Regions from separate parts of the Magnetospirillum sp. XM-1 genome, predicted to be linked through region 2. Evidence: predicted binding sites of a transcription regulator. Region 2 holds the regulator's gene; the other holds the start of a gene.
The links. Region 2 encodes LexA, which represses DNA repair genes until DNA is damaged. Its sites were predicted from a motif close to ATGTTCTANTTTGGTTC; they were not measured.

Region 1 (7,064 bases), 2.1 Mb from region 2:
ATCAGTGGGGGGCCGACGCCGTCTATTCCGGCAGCCAGAAATGCCTGTCCGCTCCGCCCGGCCTGTCGCCGGTGACCTTTTCGCCCCGCGCCGTCGAGACGCTGAAGGCCCGCAAGACCAAGGTGCAGAGCTGGTTCCTCGATCTCTCCCTGCTCACCGCCTATTGGGGCGGCGGCGCCAAGCGCACCTACCACCACACCGCGCCGGTCAACGCGCTGTACGGCCTGCACGAATCCCTGGTCATGCTGCACGAGGAGGGGCTGGAAGCGTCCTGGGCCCGCCACCGCGCCATGCACCAGGCGCTGAAGGCCGGGCTGGGGGCCATGGGCCTCGGCCTGCTGGTGGCGGAGAAATCCCGCCTGCCCCAGCTCAACGCCATCACCGTTCCCGACTGCGTGGACGAAGCCGCAATCCGTTCCCAACTGCTGGCCCGCTTCGGCCTGGAAATCGGCGCCGGCCTGGGCGCCCTGGCAGGCAAGGTCTGGCGCATCGGCCTGATGGGCCAAAGCGCCACCCCCAGGCACGTCATGGCCTGCCTCACCGCCCTGGAAAGCGTGCTGGGCGACAAGGTCAAGGCCGGGGCCGGTCCGGCGGCGGCGTCCAAGGCGCTGTTCGGGTAGGAGACGGTGTATGGCGGCTGGTAGAAGCGTGTCCCGAATGGCGGAGCCAATGCGGGTTTCATCTGGTCATTCTGGGGCAGGGTCGGGGAGGTGGCCGGAAACGAGAGCATTTCCGTGTTTATCCGTGAGGGGTGCGAAGCACCGCATCCGTGACATCCGTGTCTCATGACTCCACGTCTGTCGGCTCGAATCAAACCGGAGAGCAGTGGGTCAAGCCCCGCTATTCCTCCGGTGTCCGCTCCTTGCCCAGGTCGCGATAGAGTCCCTGGGCCTCTGGCGCCGGGCCGCGCCGTGTGCCCGGGGCCACCACCTCGACGGTGCGGGTATAGGGGCCGGCGGGAAAACTGAGCCGGTCGCCGGGCTTGACCGCGTGGGCGGGCTTGGCGACGGATTGGCCGTTGAGACGCACGCCACCGCTCTCAACCACGTTTGCAGCCAGCGCCCGCGACTTGAAAAAACGGCAGAAAAACAGCCACTTATCCAGGCGCTGGGCGGTGGCGTCCAATTACGTCAACCGCATTTGGAATAGCCGCACGACGTGCAGGTGTCGCAGCCTTCCGAGCGCAGCAAGGCGGGCTGGTTGCACTTGGGGCAGTGGCGCAGGCGGGAATCGCCCAGGTTGACCACCTTCTTTTCCTCGCGGGCCTCGACGGGTTCGCGGGCCGCCTTGGGATCGGGCAGGAAGCCGATGGCGATCATGTGGCGCTCGATCACTTCGCCGATGGCGGCCAGCAGCGAGGGCACGTAGCGCCCGCCCACCCATTGGCCGCCTCTGGGGTCGAACACCGCCTTCAGCTCCTCGACCACGAAGGAAACGTCGCCGCCGCGGCGGAACACCGCCGAGATCATGCGGGTGAGCGCCACCGTCCAGGCGAAGTGCTCCATGTTCTTGGAATTGATGAACACCTCGAAGGGCCGCCGCCGTCCGTCCTGGATCACGTCGTTGACGGTGATGTACATGGCGTGGTCGGAATCGGGCCAGCGCACCTTGAAGGTGGAGCCGGGCAGGGCCTCGGGCCGGTCCAGCGGCTGGGTCAGATGGACCACGCCCCCCGCCTCGTAGGGGTCGGAGTGGCGGACCCGGGTCTTTTCCAGCGGCAGTTCGGGCTCGGCCGGGTTTTCCTCGGGTTTGGCCTCCTTTTTGGGCGCCTCGAGCACCGAGCCGGTGACGTCGTTGGGCCGGTAGGTGGTGCAGCCCTTGCAGCCCAGGTCGTAGGCCTGGGCATAGACGTCCTTGAACGCCTCGAAGGAGATGTCTTCGGGCACGTTGATGGTCTTGGAGATGGAGGAATCGACGTATTTCTGGATGGCCGCCTGCATCACCACGTGGTCGCCGGGCGTCAGGCTCATGGCGTCGACGAAATAGGACGGCAGCGGCGCATTCTCGCCCCGCAAGCGGCGGAACAGGCGGTAGGCGTAGTCGCTGACCTCCTCTTCCTTGCGGGTGCCGTCCTTTTGCAGCACTCCCCTGGTGTAGCTGAAGGCGAAGACCGGCTCGAGCCCCGACGACACGTTGTCGGCGAACAGCGAGATGGTCCCCGTGGGCGCGATGGAGGTGAGCAGGGCGTTGCGGATGCCGTTCTCGCGGATGGCCGCGATCACGTCGGAATCCAGCGACTGGATGGTCTCGCCCGCCAGATACTTGTCCGCGTCGTACAGCGGGAAGGCGCCCTTCTCCTTGGCCAGTTCGGTGGAGGCGAGATAGGCCGAGCGGCGGATGGCCGCCATCCAGGTCTCGGTCAGCCGGATAGCCTGGGCGCCGCCATAACGCGCCCCGCACAGGATCAGGGCGTCGGCCAGTCCGGTGATGCCGAGCCCGATGCGGCGCTTGGACAGGGCCTCGTGGCGGTGCTGCTCCAGCGGGAAGTTGGACACGTCGATGACGTTGTCCATCATGCGCACCGCGACGCGCACCAGGGAGTCCAGCCGGGCGAGGTCCAGGGCCGCGCCGTCCTCGAACGGCCTGTCCACCAGCCGGGCCAGGTTGAGCGAGCCCAAGAGGCAGACGCCATAGGCGGGCAGCGGCTGCTCGCCGCAGGGATTGGTGGCGTGGATGTCCTCGCAATAGGACAGGTTGTTCAGCCGGTTGATGCGGTCGATGAAGATCACGCCCGGCTCGGCGTAGGAATAGGTGGCGCGCATGATCTTGTTCCACAGCTCGCGCGCCGGCAGGCTCTTGTAGGTGACGCCCTTGAAGGTCAGCTCCCACGAGCTGTCTTCCTTCACCGCCTGCATGAAGGGATCGGTGACCAGCACCGACAGGTTGAACATGCGCAGTCGACCGGCCTCGCGCTTGGCGTCGATGAAGGCCTCGATGTCGGGGTGGTCGCAGCGCATGGTGGCCATCATGGCCCCGCGGCGCGAGCCGGCGCTCATGATGGTGCGGCACATGGCGTCCCACACGTCCATGAAGGACAGCGGCCCCGAGGCGTCGGCCCCCACGCCCTTGACCGGGGCGCCCTTGGGACGCAGCGTCGAGAAGTCGTAGCCGATGCCGCCGCCCTGCTGCATGGTCAGCGCGGCTTCCTTCAGGTGCTCGAAGATGCCGGCCATGTCGTCGGGGATGTCGCCCATGACGAAGCAGTTGAACAGCGTCACCCGGCGGTCGGTACCGGCGCCCGAGATGATGCGCCCGGCGGGCAGGACCTTGAAGTCCTCCATGGCCTCGAAGAAGCGCTGCTCCCACAGGGCGGAATCGGTCTCGGCGGCGGCCAGCGAGCGCGCCACCCGGCGCCAGGTGTCCTCGATGGCGCCGTCCAGCGCCGTGCCGTCGGCGGATTTCAAGCGATACTTCATGTCCCAGATCTGCTGGGAAATGGGGGCTACCTGCGTCATCGACCCGCTCTCTCTGCCTAATCGCCCCTCTTCGAGCAGGGCGTTTCCGCCCAAGTCTAGGACTCGCGGGGGTGGAGAATCAATGGATGTGTTCTTTTTTTGTTTCAACAGGGTTATGTGGGAGCAGCGCCTTGATGTTCAAGGGCGATTCGACTTATCCCCGGAATTCCAGGGGTCGGACTGGGGATGGATTCGATCCCCAGCCCGATCCACAGGCTTATCCACAGCGGGCGGGACTTGCCCACCCGCCGGGCATAGGCGGCTACAAGCCGGGCTGACGCTCGCGGGCCTCGGCCACCAGCCGGTCCGTTGCGGTTTCGATACGGTTCTCCAGCTCGGCCATGAAGGCCTTGCGGTCCATGCCGGGCGCGATGGGGGGAAGGGCTTCCAGCGTCAGGGTGCCGGGCTTCTTGGCGAAACCGCGCCGACGCCAGAAAAGCCCTGAATTCAAGGCGATAGGCACGACCGGCACCTTCAGCGCGCCGTACAGCATGGCGACGCCCGTATGGTAGGGCAGCTTGGCGCCCGGGGCGGCGCGGGTGCCTTCGGGGAAGATGATCACCGGGCGGCCCAGGGCGGCGGCCTCCTCGGCGCCCTTGACCATGGCCTTCAGCGCCTTGGTGCCCGCCGAGCGGTCGATGGCGATCACCCCCGTCTTGCCCAGGTACCAGCCGAAGAAAGGTATCCACAACAGCTCGCGCTTGAGGATGTAGGCGGGATCGCCCAGCAGCAGATGGAAGACGAAGGTCTCGAAGGCCGACTGGTGCTTGGAGGCGACGATGAAGGGACCCGAAGGCAGGTTCTCGGCCCTGCGCAATTCCCAGGACAATCCGGCCAGGACGCGCAGCGCGCCGAGCATGCCGTTCAGCCACAGCTTCACCGCCGGCAGCATGGCCTTGCGCGGCAGGACCAGTAGCGGCAGGTAGAGGATGGACAGGACCAGGGTCCAGACCCAGGTGAAGACGATGAACAGGGCGGAGCGAACAAGCGTCACGGCTTCCTCTCGGATTTCTTGGGAATGAACAGCGGCCGGACCAGTGCCGCCAGGTACTTGGTGTATTCCACCGCCAGCAGATGGGCGGTGCCGGGCCAGCGCCACCACTGGTTCCGCTTGAAGGCGTCGGGAAAGACCGGATGGGCGATGATGGCGGCTTCGGGCATGGCGCGGCGGAATTCCAGCAGGGCACGGCGCATGTGATAGGCCGCCGTCACCAGCCTGAGCGAGACGAAGCCCTCGCCCTGCATCCAGGCGGCGGTTTCGGCTGCGTTGCCCACCGTGTCGTCGGCGGCGTGGCCCAGCGCGATGCAGCAATGGGCCTGGGCCGGCGCCACATGCGCCTTGCGCAGCAGCTCGGGCAGGTCGACGCCCCGATGCACGCCCGAGACGAGCAGCTTGCGGCCCATGCCGGATGCGAGCAATTCCAGCCCGGCGTCCAGCCGGTCGGCCCCTCCGGTCAGCACCACCACCGCGTCGGTGGGGGTCGAGCCATCCTCGACCCGGGTGGCAAGGTCGGCGGCGAACCACACCAGCCCGCCGCCCCAGCCGCCAAGCAGGGCGCCCGCCGCCACCATGGCGGCGATGGCCAGACGGCGCAGACTGGCCCGGCTCATGGCAGCTTGGCCAGGGTGCCGTGGACGGTGAGACGCGCCGTCAGCATGGCCAGGGCCGCGGCCAGCAGCGGCAGCAGGCCGATAGCCACATAGCCCAGCACCGGCAGCGACAGGCTGGGCAGGAAGCCGCCCTCCAGCCGCCTCGCCGCCCAGCCGATGGCCGTCAATGCCGGCACGGCGAGACCCAGGCCCATCAGCCCCCCGGCGATGCCGAGCGCGAAGGCGCGGTCGGCGAATTGCCGCGCGATGTAATCGTCATGGGCGCCGATCAGGTGCAGGACCTCGATGATGCCGTGATGCACCGCCATGCCGGTGCGGGTGGCGTAGACCACCGTGGCCGAGGTCACCATGCCGATCAGCAGGACCACCACCACGGCCAGCCATTGCATGGTGCGCGACAGGTTGATGAGGCGCGACAGCCAGACCCGGTGGTCGTCCAGCGAGGCGCCGGGCACGGCGCGCGACAGGCGCAGCGACACCTCGGCGAGGTCCAGGCGGGATTCCGGGTCGATGGTGACGTCGATCAGGCGGGGCAGCGGCATGTCCTGGACCATCTCGGTGCTGCCCAGCCAGGGTTCGAGCAGCGCCAGGGTGCGCTTCTTGTCGAAGGCCTTGACCGCCAGCACGCCCGGCACCTTGCGCATCACGTCGATGGCGGCGTGGACCCGTTCCTCGGTCACCGCCTCGCCGTGCTCGCCGCCGGCCGGCAGCACCTGCACGGTCAGCGTTCCCGACACGTCGCGGTCCCAGCGCTCGATCACCGCGCCGATGACGAAGGCGCCCGCCACCGCCATGGACGACAGGAACACCATCAGCGCCACCAGCCAGGGCAGGAAGCGCGAGGTGGCGTCGCCGGCCAGGGGCAGATCGGAATGACGGCGCCTAAACAGCATCACTCCGCCTCCAGATCGTCCACCGGCGGCTCATGCTGCAAGGTGGTGACCATGCCGTGCTCGATATGCAGGCGGGGCAGATGGGCGAAGCGCTGCACCAGCAGCTCGTTGTGGGTGGCCACCACGATGGTGGTGCCCAGCTTGTTCAGCTCCTCGAACAGGTACATCAGCCGCATGGCGATGTGGTCGTCCACGTTGCCGGTGGGCTCGTCGGCCAGCAGCAGATCGGGCCGCCCGATCACGGCGCGCGCGATGGCGACGCGCTGCTTCTGCCCGCCCGACAGCGTCGAGGGCTTGGCCCCCAGATGGTCGGCCAGACCCACCCAGGACAACAGCTCGGGCACATGGCGCCTGATCTCGGATTCCTTGACGCCCCGGACGCGCAGCGGCAGCGCCACGTTGTCGAGCGCCGTCATGTGGTCGAGCAGGCGGAAATCCTGGAACACCACCCCGATGCGGCGCCGGAGCGCCGGCAGCTCGTAGCGCTTGGTCGCCGCGATGTCGCGGTCGAACAGCACCACCCGGCCGCGCGTCGGCCGCAGCCCCAGATACATCAGGCGCAGCAACGAGGATTTGCCCGCGCCCGATGGCCCGGTCAGGAAGTGAAAGGATCCGGCCGGCAGCTTGAAGGTGACGTCCTGCAACACCTCGGGACCGAGGCCGTAACGCAGGCCGACACTGTCGAACCGGATAATGTTTTCCCCACGAGGGCGATGCCGCACGGTGCTTCTCCCGAACCGGGCGAAGATGACACACAAGGGGCGGAGGGGCAACGGATGGGGTGGAGCGGCGTCGGACGACGCTCCCCGGGAAGGCGGACTTAAGGACGGTGTCGAACACCCCCGATGCCGTCCCGGCCGGTGGTCAGGGATGCTGACACACCGTCCGGATGCGGCGGCCCGTCGCGGAAGAGACTCAGGGCTGTGGTGGGCGGCAATAGTTCATGGATACATGGATATGATTTACACGGATAAGCGGGCAAGTTAGCATCCTGGGGTGAATTTCATGCATTGAAATTACAATAAAACGCAGGAGGGCATCCGATGGCCAAGGTCAAGTTTCATTCCGGGGAGGCCGTTCCCCTTGAAATGCACAAGGTCCGCAT
Region 2 (7,064 bases):
GCCATCGTCCTGGCCTTGCCCAAGGGCGTGGCCGGGCTGCTGCTGCAATGGTGTCAGCCCAAGGACAGGGGGGACAAGCCATGAGCGTCTCTCCCTTCCTGTTCGAGACCCGCGGGCTGACCAAGGCGTTCGGCGGCCTGATTGCCGTCAACTCGGTGTCCATCGGCTTCAAGGAGCGCGAGGCCCACGCCATCATCGGCCCCAACGGGGCGGGCAAGAGCACCTTCGTCAACCTGTTGACGGGGCATCTGCCGGCCTCGGGCGGCCACGTGATGTTCCGGGGCTCGGACATCACCCGGCTGCCGGCCCACAAGGTGACGCGGCTGGGCATCGGGCGGTCGTACCAGAAGACCAACATCTTCCCCACCTTCACCTGCTTCGAGAATTGTCGTCTGGCGGCGCAGTCCCATCTGTCCACCTCCATGCGCTTCTTGCGGCCCGCCGCCTCGTACCGCGAGATTTCGGAAAAAGCCTCCGCGGCGCTGGAACGGGCCGGGCTGGCGTCCCGGGCCGGGCGCATCGCCGGCACCATGTCCTATGGCGAGCAGCGCCAGCTGGAGATCGCCATGGTGCTGGCCACCGCACCCCAGGTCCTGGTTCTCGACGAGCCGCTGGCCGGCATGGGCAAGGAGGAATCCGAGGGCATGGTCCATCTGCTGCAGGATCTGGCCCGCACCTACACCCTGATCCTGATCGAGCACGACATGGACGCGGTCTTCGCCATCGCCAAGGTGCTGTCGGTGATGGTCAACGGTACCCTGCTGGAAAGCGGTCCGTTGGAGCAGATCCGCGCCAGCAAGGCGGTGCAGGACGCCTATCTCGGCGATGGGGCGGAGGCGTATTGATGGAAACCTTCCTCGAAGCCACCGGCCTGCACACCTATTACGGCGCCAGCCATATCCTGCACGGCGTGGATTTCCGCGTGGGCGTGGGCGAGACGGTGGCGCTGATGGGCCGCAACGGCATGGGCAAGTCCACCTTGCTGAAAAGCCTGCTGGGCGTCGTCGCCCCCCGCCAGGGCAAGGTGACGGTGCGGGCCAAGGACGTCACCGGCATGGAGACTTCGGCGGTGATCCGCCACGGCATCGCCTATGTCCCCGAGGGGCGCGGCATGTTCCATAACCTCTCCGTGCGCGAGCATCTGCTGATGGCGGCGCGCAAGGGCCTGGGCGGCCGTGCCGACTGGACCTATGAGCGGGTGCTGGAAACCTTTCCCCGTCTGGCCGAGCGCCTGGACAACATGGGCACCCACCTGTCGGGCGGCGAGCAGCAGATGCTGTCCATCGGCCGGGCGCTCATGACCAATCCCGATTTGTTGATCCTGGACGAGGCCACCGAGGGCCTGGCGCCGCTGATCCGCCGCGAGATCTGGCGGGTGGTGCGCGCCGTCAAGGAAACGGGCATCGCCACAATCGTGGTGGACAAGAATGTGGGGGTCCTCTTGGACCTCGCCGACCGTCACGTCATCCTCGTCAAGGGCGAGGTGGTCTATGACGGCGGCTCCCATGAACTGAAAAGCGATTCGAGCATACTCGAACGACATATCGGGCTCTGACCGGCAAAGCAGTCGCCAACCCGCTTAAGGAGGAAGGAGAACACCCCATGACGTCCCCCATCGCCTCGTCCGAGCACGCGCTCGACATCCCGCGCGACTACAACGCCGCCACCTGGTTCATCGACCGTCACCTGAAGGAAGGCCGTACCGACAAGGTGGCCTTCATCGATGCCGATGGCAGCCACAGCTACGGCCAGCTGGCGGAAAAGGTCAACCGGGCGGGCAATGCGCTGAAGGGCCTGGGGCTCCACATGGAGAACCGGATCGCCATGATCATGCTCGACACCGTCGATTTTCCGGCGGTGTTCTGGGGCGCGATCAAGGCCGGCATCGTGCCCATTCCGCTCAACACCCTGCTGACCACCGGCGATTACGGCTACATGCTATCCGACTCGCGCGCCCGCGTGCTGGTGATCAGCGAGGAGCTGTTCGACAAGGTCGAGCCCATCCTGCCCGACCTGCCCATGCTGGAGCACGTGGTGATCTCGGGCAAGAACGCCCACGGCCACGTGCTGCTCTCCGACCTTCTGGCCAAGGCCGAGCCCAAGCTGAAGACCGCCGAGACCACCCGCGACGACGTGGCCTTCTGGCTCTATTCCTCGGGCTCCACCGGCGCGCCCAAGGGCGCCGTCCACCTGCAGCGCGACCTGCCGGCCACCGCCGTGCATTACGGCCAGCAGGTTCTGGGCATCACCGAGGCCGACGTCACCTATTCGGCGGCCAAGCTGTTCTTCGCCTATGGCCTGGGCAACGGCATGACCTTCTCGCTGCACGTGGGCGCCACCTCGGTGCTGCTCAAGGACCGTCCCACGCCCGAATCGGTGATGAAGGTGCTGAAAGATCACCAGCCGACCATCTTCTACGGCGTGCCCACCTTGTACGGCACCATCCTGGCCGACCCGCAGTACAAGCGGGAAACCGGCTCGACCCGGCTGCGCGCCTGCGTCTCGGCCGGCGAGGCACTGCCCGAGGATGTGGGCCGCCGCTGGGAGGAGCGTTTCGGCGCCGCCATCCTGGACGGCCTGGGCTCCACCGAGATGCTGCACATCTTCCTGTCCAACCGTCACGGCGAGGTCCGTTACGGCACCTCGGGCAAGCCGGTTCCCGGCTATGACCTCAAGATCGTCGGCGACGACGGCCACGAGGTGCCCCAGGGCGAGATGGGCGAGCTGATCGTGCGCGGTCCCAGCTCGGCCACCGCCTACTGGAATCAGCGCGAGAAGTCGCTCAAGACCTTCCGTGGCGAATGGACCCATACCGGCGACAAGTACTATGTCGACGACGACGGCTATTACCGCTACGCCGGGCGCGGCGACGACATGCTGAAGGTCGGCGGCATCTGGGTGTCGCCCTTCGAGGTCGAAGCCGCCCTGATCTCCCACGAGCGTGTGCTGGAAGCCGCCGTGGTGGGCGAGGCCGACCACGAAGGCCTGGTCAAGCCCAAGGCCTTCGTGGTGCTCTCTCCCGGCGAGACCGGCTCGGAGGTCCTCAAGGAGGAGCTCCAGGCCTACGTCAAGTCCAAGCTGGCGCCCTACAAGTACCCCCGCTGGATCGAATTCGTCGAGGCGCTGCCCAAGACCGCCACCGGCAAGATCCAGCGCTTCAAGCTGCGCGGAACGCTGGCGCAGATGTAACGGCCGAAGGAAAAGGTGTGCGAAGGGACGAGGTCCCTTCGCGCATCCCTTCGAATTAGACAACGCGCTCCCTCGACAATCCCTTCGCTCAGGCCCACACTGGCCGCTGTTCAATCACAGCTCGGGGGCAATCCATGCGCAAGATTCTGATCGGGGCCGGCATCCTGGTGACGCTGGTCGTCGGCGCCGCGGTGTTCCTGTTGTCGTCGCTGGACACCATCGTCAAGAAGGTCATCGAGGACGTCGGCACCCAGGTGACCGGCGTGAAGGTGTCGGTGGGCGCGGTCAAGATTTCGCTGTCCGAGGGCAAGGGCTCCATCTCGGGGCTTTCCGTCGCCAATCCGCCCGGCTTCTCGTCCGATCCCGCCATCAAGCTGGGCGAGATCACGCTGGCGCTCGACACCGGCTCGCTCAACAAGAATCCCGTCGTGGTCAAGGACATCACCGTGGCCTCGCCCTTCGTGGCCTATGAGATGGCCGCCGGCGGCAGCAATATCGACGCCATTCAGAAGAACGTGAAGGCGTTCTCCGCCAAGCAGGGCGGCGGGGCCAAGGCCGAGCCGGCCAAGCCCGCCGGAAAGGACGAGGAGAAGAAGCTGGTCATCGAGCGCCTCGCCATCACCGGCGGCCAGGTCAAGCTGGCGGCGGGCGGCATTCCCGGCGCCGACGGCACCGCCAAGCTGGCCGACATCGTGCTGACCAACATCGGCAAGGACGGCGGCGGCGCCTCCTCGGCCCAGGTGGCACAGAAGGTGATGGATTCCCTGGTCAGCGGTGCGCTGAAATCGGCCTCCAGCTTCGGCAACCTGCTGGGCGGCGTCGGCGACAAGGCCAAGGCCCTGGTGCCCGGCGATGCCGGCGGCGCCATCAAGGGGCTGCTGGGCAAGTAATCCCCACCAGGACGAAGCCCCCCGGATCATGCGGTCCGGGGGGCTTTGCTTTGATGGGGGTGAGGTTGAAACTTTGTGGGCTCTGCCCACGCCCCAAAGGGCCTCGGCCCTTTGATCCTCTTGGATTTCTGACAATAGGGTCCAGGGACCCAGGTCCCTGGCGGGTGCAGGGCAGAGCTCTGCGTTATCCCAGCACCACCTGATCGGCGCCGCGCAGGCGCGACAGGGTGCCCAGGCGGGACCATTCCTCGAAGCGGCGCCGGGCGTCGGCCTCGGCCTGGCGGCGCGAGACGCGGCCCAGATAGGTGACGCGCATCTCGGCGCAGGTCTCGTCGGCGGGGTGGCCGTCGGCGGTGAAGCCGAAGCGAAGCGGACGGAAGCTTCCCATTTCAGTACCTCCGGAGCAGACCGACCAGACGGCCCTGCACCTTCACCCGGTCAGGGGGAAGGATGCGGGTCTCGTAGGCCTGGTTGGCGGGTTCCAGCGCGACGGAATTGCCCTTGCGGCGCAGGCGCTTCAGCGTCACCTCGGTGTCGTCCACCAGGGCGACGACGATGGTTCCGGTCTCGGCGCTGTCGCAGGAGCGGATCACCACGGTGTCGCCGTCGTTGATGCCGGCCTCGATCATGGAATCGCCGTCCACGGTCAGCGCGTAGTGATTGCCGCTGCCCAGCATGGAGGCGGGAATATCGACGCTGTTGGAATGATCGCGCAGCGCCTCGATGGGCGTGCCGGCGGCGATCTTGCCGTAAAGCGGCAGGTTTACGGAATCCGACGGTCCGGCCACCGGCGCGCCGGCCAGTTGCTGCCCGGTGAAGCCGCCCTTGATGACGTTGGGAGCGAAGGCCTTGGCCTGCGGCGGCAGGGCGGTGTCCGCCCGGTTCTCCGGCAGGCGGACCACTTCCAGGGCGCGGGCGCGGTGGGCGAGGCGACGGATGAAGCCCCGTTCCTCCAGCCCCGTGATCAGGCGGTGGATGCCCGACTTGGACTTCAGGTCCAGGGCGTCCTTCATTTCGTCGAACGAGGGGGAAATGCCGGTGGCGCGAAGCCGTTCGTCGATGAACATCAACAATTCGTATTGCTTGCGCGTCAGCATCGCGAAACCTCCCCCAATATGAGTCTGTTCAGGGAACAAAGAACAAACCATCTGGTTTTGTTCTATTCGCGTTCCTGGGGTCGGTCAAGGGGAATCTGTGCGGATGATTCCGTTTTGTTTCCCTCCGCCCCCCTTACAGGGTGGGGGGCAGGGGGATGACCTGGACCATCTCGCCCACCTGGGCGGTGGGGGCGTGGGGAGGGCGCACCAAGAGGCAGGTGGCCCGCGCCAGGCCCGACATCACGGCGCTGTCCTGCTGTTCGAAGGGCAGGGCGATCACCAGGCCGTTGTCGGTGCGTTCCAGGCTGGCGCGCATGAACTCCATGCGCTCGTCGTTGGGGGGCAGGTCACGGCCCAGGATGGCGTTGATGGCCTGGGTGACGGTGGACCGCCCGGTGAGCGCCCGGATGGCCGGTTCCAGGAAGATGATGGCGCAGACCATGGCCGACACCGGATTGCCCGGCAGGCCGAGCACGGGAACGCCCTTCATGTCGCCGAACATCAGCGGCTTGCCTGGCCGCATGGCCACCTTGTAGAAGCCGAGATTCATCCCGGCGTCCTTCAACGCGTCCTGCACCAGATCGTAATCGCCCACCGACGCGCCGCCGGTGGTGACCAGCATGTCGGCGCCGGCCGCCGCCGCGATCATGGAATCGAGGGATTCCCTGGTATCCTTGGCGATGCCGAGATGGATGGCCTCGGCCCCCAGCGCCGCGACCATGGCGGCGAGGCCGGGGCCGTTGGAGCCGACGATCTGGGCGGGGCCCGGCTGGTCGCCGGGCAGGACGATCTCGTCGCCGGTGGACAGGATGGCGATGCGGGGCTTCCTGCGCACCAGCAGGTTGGGAACGTTCATGGCTGCCGCCAGGCCGATGGTGCGGCCGCCCATGATGGTTCCCGCCGGGATCAGCACGTCGCCGGCCTTGAAATCCAGTCCCGCCGGGCGGATATGGCGGCCGGCGGGGGCGGAGGTGAGGATCTCCACCCGGTTTGCGCCCTTGCGGGTGTTCTCCTGCATGACCACCGCGTCGGCGCCCTCGGGCATGGGCGCGCCGGTGAAGATGCGGATGCACTGTCCTTCCCCCACCGTCCCGGCGAAGGCCGACCCGGCGGCCGACAGGCCGATGATTTCGAGGCTGCGCGGGACCTGGGCGATATCGGCGGCGCGGACGGCATAGCCGTCCATGGCCGACACCGCCACCGGCGGATGCGAGACGCGGGCCGCCAGATCCTCGGCCAGGATGCGCCCCGTGGCCTGGGCCAGGGAGATCACCTCGGTGCCCACCGGCTTGATGCCGGTCAGCAGATTTTCGCGCGCCACCTCGACGGAGATCATTCCTTGGCCTCGTAGATGCCGGACTTGCCGCCCGACTTGTGGATCAGACGGATGTTGTCGATGCGCATGGACTTGTCCACCGCCTTGCACATGTCATAGACGGTCAGCGCCGCCACCGAGACGGCGGTCAGCGCCTCCATCTCGACCCCGGTCTGGCCGGTCAGCTTGCAGGTGGCTTCGATATGGACGGCCGAGCCTTCCGGATCAAGGCTGAGCTCGACCGCCACCGAGGACAGGGCCAGGGGATGGCAGAGCGGGATCAGGTCGGGGGTGCGCTTGGCCCCCATGATGCCGGCCAGCTGGGCGACGGAGAGCACGTCGCCCTTCTTCATGCCGCGCCCGGCGATCAGGGCCAGGGTCTCGGGCTTCATCACCACCGAGCCGCGCGCCACCGCCTTGCGGGCGGTTTGCCCCTTGGCCGAAACGTCGACCATGACGGCGTTGCCGTCCGGGTCGAAATGGGTGAGCCCGTCCCCGCTCATCAGGCCGCCGCGCCCGCGCCGGCCAGCAGCACCTTCAGCGCCTGCTCCACGTCGGGGCGGCGCATCAGCG

Region 1: XM1_RS03345 (adenosylcobalamin-dependent ribonucleoside-diphosphate reductase) is a predicted target of LexA. The motif match lies at 3,544-3,560, and genes of this name have one in related genera.

Annotation. Positions count from the first base shown of each region.
Region 1 covers NZ_LN997848.1:687,142-694,205, reverse strand. Annotated here, with positions in the region: gene XM1_RS03355 (alanine--glyoxylate aminotransferase family protein) at 1-620, shown strand, start outside; gene XM1_RS03350 (RNA-binding S4 domain-containing protein) at 841-1,125, opposite strand; gene XM1_RS03345 (adenosylcobalamin-dependent ribonucleoside-diphosphate reductase) at 1,131-3,455, opposite strand; gene XM1_RS03340 (1-acyl-sn-glycerol-3-phosphate acyltransferase) at 3,718-4,449, opposite strand; gene XM1_RS03335 (YdcF family protein) at 4,446-5,066, opposite strand; gene XM1_RS03330 (ABC transporter permease) at 5,063-5,959, opposite strand; gene ftsE (cell division ATP-binding protein FtsE) at 5,959-6,681, opposite strand; gene XM1_RS03320 (tryptophanase) at 7,003-7,064, shown strand, end outside.
Region 2 covers NZ_LN997848.1:2,798,287-2,805,350, forward strand. Annotated here, with positions in the region: gene XM1_RS12940 (branched-chain amino acid ABC transporter permease) at 1-84, shown strand, start outside; gene XM1_RS12945 (ABC transporter ATP-binding protein) at 81-845, shown strand; gene XM1_RS12950 (ABC transporter ATP-binding protein) at 845-1,555, shown strand; gene XM1_RS12955 (benzoate-CoA ligase family protein) at 1,603-3,189, shown strand; gene XM1_RS12960 (hypothetical protein) at 3,324-4,079, shown strand; gene XM1_RS12965 (hypothetical protein) at 4,264-4,467, opposite strand; gene lexA (transcriptional repressor LexA) at 4,469-5,176, opposite strand; gene glp (gephyrin-like molybdotransferase Glp) at 5,310-6,512, opposite strand; gene moaC (cyclic pyranopterin monophosphate synthase MoaC) at 6,509-6,994, opposite strand; gene trpC (indole-3-glycerol phosphate synthase TrpC) at 6,994-7,064, opposite strand, start outside.